Linked DNA regions of Chryseolinea soli. The protein of the gene in region 2 binds, or shares a complex with, the protein of the main gene of each other region. Links are inferred from orthologs where the notes say so. Each region holds a gene or a part of one and is shown on either strand. Other genes may lie near its edges.

Evidence for each region. The genes of interacting proteins can lie anywhere in the genome.
Region 1: the proteins of accD (region 2) and accB are in contact, whole or in part, in a solved structure (PDB 8UXZ), measured with the Escherichia coli proteins. The link is inferred for Chryseolinea soli from one-to-one orthologs.

Annotation. Positions count from the first base shown.
Region 1 is NZ_CP032382.1:4,161,305-4,164,302, forward strand. The notes cover bases 6-2,930. They hold accB (acetyl-CoA carboxylase biotin carboxyl carrier protein), read right to left. Parts: upstream 1,746-2,930; coding sequence 1,266-1,745; downstream 6-1,265. Other genes in these bases: accC (acetyl-CoA carboxylase biotin carboxylase subunit), read right to left, coding at 6-1,134; efp (elongation factor P), read right to left, coding at 1,847-2,413; D4L85_RS17820 (beta-ketoacyl-ACP synthase III), read right to left, coding at 2,509-2,930. Also shown: more of accC, read right to left, coding at 1-5; more of D4L85_RS17820, read right to left, coding at 2,931-2,998. UniProt on the Escherichia coli protein: This protein is a component of the acetyl coenzyme A carboxylase complex; first, biotin carboxylase catalyzes the carboxylation of the carrier protein and then the transcarboxylase transfers the carboxyl group to form malonyl-CoA.
Region 2 is NZ_CP032382.1:1,523,486-1,526,378, reverse strand. Bases 67-2,886 are described here. They hold accD (acetyl-CoA carboxylase, carboxyltransferase subunit beta), read right to left. Parts: upstream 1,988-2,886; coding sequence 1,145-1,987; downstream 67-1,144. Other genes in these bases: D4L85_RS06520 (class I fructose-bisphosphate aldolase), read right to left, coding at 2,057-2,886; D4L85_RS06530 (ABC transporter permease), read right to left, coding at 67-1,003. Outside these bases: more of D4L85_RS06530, read right to left, coding at 1-66; more of D4L85_RS06520, read right to left, coding at 2,887-2,893.

The sequences.
Region 1 (2,998 bases), 2.6 Mb from region 2 along the record:
CGGGGGAATGGTGTAGCCGGCATACACGTGGCTGTCGATGCGAACACCGTGGCCGCCGGGCATGTGCAGGTTGGTGATCTTGCCGGGTGAAGGACGGAAGCCGTTCGCGGGATCTTCGGCGTTGATGCGGCATTCCATGGCAAACATTTTGGGGAAGTAGTTGGTGCCCGAGATCGGAACACCGGCCGCTACTTTGATCTGTTCTTTGATGAGGTCGTAGTCCGTCACTTCTTCTGTGATGGGGTGCTCTACCTGGATCCGCGTGTTCATTTCCATGAAGTAGAACTTGCCGTGTTTGTCCACGAGGAACTCGATGGTGCCGGCGCCTTCATAATTGATGGCTTTCGCACCTTTCACGGCCGCTTCTCCCATGCGCTCGCGCAATTCCTGGCTTAGGATGGGCGAGGGGGTTTCTTCTACCAGTTTCTGGTGGCGGCGCTGGATGGAGCAATCGCGCTCGGAAAGGTGACACACTTTTCCATATTGATCGCCCACGATCTGGATCTCGATGTGACGGGGCTCTTCTACAAATTTCTCGAGGTAAAGGCCGTCGTTGCCAAAGGCGGCACCGGCTTCACGCTTGGCATCATCCCAAGCCTTCTTGAATTCCGACTCGTTGTTGATGATGCGCATGCCTTTTCCACCGCCACCTGCGGTCGCTTTCACGATCACGGGATAGCCGATCTCTTTCGCGAGTTCGATACCCTGTTCGATAGAGTCCAGCAATCCCTCGGATCCGGGAATAGTGGGCACGCCCGCTTTCTTCATGGTGTCTTTCGCGGTCGACTTGTCGCCCATCGCTTCGATCATGGCAGGTGTGGGGCCGATGAATTTTATTCCGTACTCATGACAGATGGCCGAGAACTCGGCCCGCTCCGACAGGAAGCCGTAGCCGGGGTGAATGGCGTCGGCGTTGGTGATCTCGGCGGCTGAAATGATGCGGGGTATGTTGAGGTAGGACTCCTTGCTCGGCGCAGCGCCGATGCACACGGCTTCATCGGCAAAGCGCACATGAAGACTTTCGCGATCGGCGGTAGAATATACCGCCACGGTCTTGATGTCCATTTCGCGACAGGTGCGGATGATCCGCAGGGCGATCTCGCCCCGGTTTGCTATTAATATTTTCTTGAACACAGTGGTCTGGGGTTAACGTCTCATCAATGACATGCTCCGCTACAAATTGTTCGGCTGAAATGTCCACCCGTTTGCTTTGGGAAGGATCACGCGTCAGCGTAAACAAAAAGACTTCGGAATATGGTAATTAATTAATCCGGTTCTACTACGAAGAGGACCTGGTCGTATTCCACGGGCGACGAGTTTTCGATCATCGCTTTCACGATGGTTCCTGAAACTTCTGATTCGATCTCGTTGAACAACTTCATGGCTTCGATGATACACACGGTTTGTCCTTTGGAGATTTTGTCGCCAACGGAAACAAATGCAGGCGTGTCGGGTGTCGAGGAGCGGTAGAATGTTCCGATCATGGGCGACTTGATCTCTACGGTCTTCTTGCCCGTTGCTGCGGGTGCAGCTTCCACACGGGGTGCTGCGGCTTGTGCTACCGGCGCTGCGGCTTGCGCTACTGGCGCCACTGCGGCTTGTGTCATCACGGGGGTTGACTTGAATACCTTTTGATCGGGCTCGCGCTTCACGTGAAGCTTCAGCTCTTTGGTTTCAATGTTTACTTCGTTCAATCCCGACTTGGAAATGAAGTCGATGAGGTCTCTTATTTCTGTCGTTTTCATTGCGGGTTGGTTAGCGGATCCTGATTCGTTCGCGGCCTTTGAAGGAGCGGGCGCCTTTTTGGCTGCGGGTTTTACTGCGCGTGCTTTGCTCATGGTGTAGTTTATTCTTTTACGCGTTCAACATAATCTCCAGTGGAGGTTTGGACTTTGATCTTGTCGCCGGTGTTTACAAACAGGGGCACTCGAATCTCGACGCCGTTCTCGAGCGTGGCAGCCTTCAATGTACGGGTAGCCGTATCGCCTTGCATACCGGGTTCGGTGTATTGCACTTCCATCACGACATGGGTGGGGGCTTCCGCGGTGATGGCGCTCTCGCCGTTTTCAAAGGCGATGAGCAAAGTAACACCTTCTTTGATAAAATTCACAGAGTTGCCCAGCAATCGCTTGTCGATGTATACCTGGTCGAAGGTAATATTGTCCATGCACACCAGGCTGTCGCCGTCGGCGTAGAGGTATTGGTATTCTTTTGTTTCGACACGCAAGATCTCAACTTCTTCTCCGGGGCGGAAACGGTTTTCTGCTACTTTACCGTTGCGTACGTTGCGCATTTTTATTTGATAGAAGGCGCGCAGGTTGCCGGGCGTGCGGTGCTGGAGTTCTTCCACCTGCATCACTTCGCCGTTGTAGCGGATGTAATTTCCTTTGCTTAAATCAGAGACGGTTGCCATAAAAAAATCAAACTTTAAGTTACAAATGAATTGATGAATTGCAAGAGTTTGCGCCAACCTGCCCGAGGGCTACCGGCCTGAAACCCTTTGGTCTGTTAACTGTTATAGGCCCATTTCACATAGACCGCACCCCAGGTGAAGCCTCCGCCAAAGGCGGCCAGGATGAGGTTGTCGCCTTTCTTTAATTGCTTCTCATAGTCCCACAACAGCAGCGGAATGGTGCCGGCCGTCGTGTTGCCATAGCGTTCTATGTTCATCATCACTTTGTCTTCGGTGATGCCCACGCGGTTGGCCGTGGCGTCGATGATGCGCTTATTGGCTTGGTGGGGCACCAGCCACTGCAGGTTTTCGCCGTTCAGGTTATTGCGCTCGGCGATCTGTGCCGATACATCGGCCATGTTGGTCACAGCAAATTTAAATACCGCCGATCCTTCCTGGTAAACAAAATGCTCGCGGTTGTTCACCGATTCGTGGGTGGCGGGTTTGCGGCTGCCGCCGGCCTTCATGTGCAGGTAGGCTTCGCCGTTGCCATCGCTTTTCAGGATGGAATCCATTACCCCCAGGTCCTCCGTGGTGGGCTCCAAA
Region 2 (2,893 bases):
CGCCCACTTCACGCGCCCGCTCGGCCGAACGCGCCGTGGCCAGGTTCATAAAGTTGATGCATGCGATCGCCAGGATGAGCGAGGCGATGCAGATGAGGAAGTACACATAATTGCGGTTTCCCCCTGGGCGCATGGATCCTTCCAGGTTTGTCGGGTCGAGGTGAATGGACGTGAGGGGTTGAAGGAAGTAGCGGTAGCCGTTGCCCTCGCGCTTGTAGTCAGCCCATGATTTTCCAAGATCTTGTTCGATCTGCGCCGACGCATAGGTGTCCACCATCTTGGGAAATTTTGCTTCCAGTGCGGCAGCGTTGGCGCCGGGTTTGAGTTTTATATAGGTATGTGCCGAGAAAGTGATGAAGTTCACCTTTGGGCCGCCAAAGAACTGATCATTCCACTTCGATAAGAAATCAAATTTTAAATGTGAATTGTCCGGCAGGTTTTCGCAAATGCCGGTGACATTGAAATCCTGATTGAAGATCTTTAGTGTTTTTCCCAGGGGGTCGTCCTGGCCAAAGTAGCGGTTGGCGGTCTCTTGTGTTAGCACGATGTCGTTCAGCTTAGTCAACACCGTTTTTGGATCGCCTTTGACCAGCTTCAAACTGAAAAAAGAAAAGAAGTTGGAGTCGGCAGCCATGACGAAGTTTTCTTCAAACTGCTTCACTTCGTTTTTGCGGTCGGTATAATTCACCACGACGTTGTTGATGGGGCCGCTCACTTTTACCACGTCTTCCACTTCTGCAAAGTCGCGCGACATCACGTCGGAATAAGAATGGGGGATGAAAGCATAGTTGGTGGAGTGATTGGGATACTTTCGCTCCAGTACGACCTTGTAGATGCGATCGGCATCCGTCAAAAATTTGTCGTACGAAAACTCCTCGATCACAAACATGGTGATGAGAAGACAGCTCGCGATGCCCACGGAAAGCCCCAGGACATTGATGAGCGTGTACACTTTTTGTTTGATAAGGCTGCGGAGGGCGACCTTGATGTAGTTCTTGATCATAGCGAGAAGTTTACAAGTACCACCAAGGTCAATCCATGTGCCACATCCTTAGACAAGGAAATAAGCCCATGCAGAAACAAATCCGCGTGCGAAAAAAGAAGGGGTGTACGGAAGGGGATAAAACCGTTCGTCTGCGGACGCCTAGTTCTGCAGCATGCGCAGCAACGTAGAGAGGCGGTTTTTCATGTTGCGCCGGTCGATGATGAAATCGAGAAAGCCATGTTCCAACACAAACTCTGCGCTTTGAAAACCTTTCGGAAGGTCCTTGCCAATGGTTTCACGGATCACGCGGGGACCGGCAAAGCCGATGAGCGCGCCGGGTTCGGCAATATTGAAATCGCCCAGCATGGCATACGATGCCGTTACACCGCCCGTAGTGGGGTCGGTCAGCAGGGAGATATAAGGAATTTTGGCAGCATCCAGCAAAGCGATCTTGGCCGATGTCTTCGCCATTTGCATCAGTGAAAGTCCGGCTTCCATCATGCGCGCGCCGCCGGAGCGGGAGATCATGAGGAACGGTTTTTTTGTTTGAAGGCTGTGGTCCATCGCCCGGGCAATTTTCTCGCCCACAACCGAACCCATCGAACCGCCGATGAAACTGAAGTCCATGCAGCCGATGGTGATGTCGATGCCATTCATTTTGCCATAGGCCGTGCGCACGGCATCTTTCAGCTGGGACTTCTCCTGGCTTTCTTTGATGCGCTTCGGATACGGCTTGGTGTCTTTGAATTTCAACGGGTCGGCCGACTCCATGGTGGGGTCCAACTCGGTGTATTTGCCTTCGTCAAACAGCACTTCGAAATATTCTTCCGAGCCAATGCGCACGTGAAAGTCTTCATCGGGCACCACATAGGCGTTGTTCTTCAACTCGCGCGTGTGAACAATTTTGCCGGCGGGCGACTTGAACCAGAGGCCGTCGGGCACTTCGCGTTTGGATTCGGTGGGAGTGAGTATTCCTTTATCGCTGCGTTTGAACCAAGACATAGTTAAAAAATTTAGTAAAAAAGAAAGCCGATGAACGGGTGAGGTTCATCGGCTGAAATTACAATTTCGTTAAGCTAAATCGATCGATTTATCGAGGTAAATATCCTGGATGGCGTTCAGGATCTCCACGCCTTCTTTCATGGGGCGTTGGAAAGCCTTGCGACCCGAGATCAACCCGGTGCCACCGGCACGCTTGTTGATCACGGCCGTGCGCACAGCATCGGCCAGATCGCTTGCCCCCTTGGACTCGCCACCGGAGCTGATCAAGCCGGCGCGGCCGTTGTAGCAATTTAACACTTGGTAGCGGCACAGGTCGATCGGGTGATCGGATGTGAGCTCCGTATAGATTCTTTCGTCCAGTTTGCCATAGCTGCTTCCGCCGGTGTTCAGCATTTTGTAGCCGCCGTTGGTTTCCGCAAGCTTTTGCTTGATGATGTCGGCCTGGATGGTCACGCCAAGGTGGTTGGCCTGGCCGGTAAGGTCGGCCGATACGTGATAGTCAACACCGTCTTTTTTGAAGGCGTTGTTACGGGTGTAGCACCAGAGAATAGTGGCCATACCAAGCTGGTGAGCGCGCTCAAAAGCTTTAGACACTTCAATGATCTGGCGGGTAGCATTATCAGAGCCGAAGTAGATCGTGGCTCCTACCGCCGCAGCGCCCATGTTCCAGGCGTCCTCAATGGAACCGAACATGATCTGGTCGGCCTTGTTGGGGTAAGTGAGCAATTCGTTATGGTTGATCTTCACGATCAAAGGAATCTTATGGGCATATTTTCTAGCCACCATGGCCAGTGCGCCAAACGTAGTGGCCACACCGTTGCAGCCGCCTTCGATGGCGAGCTTCACAATATTTTCAGGATCGAAATAAATGGGATTCTTCGCGAAAGACGCACCCGCGCTGTGTTC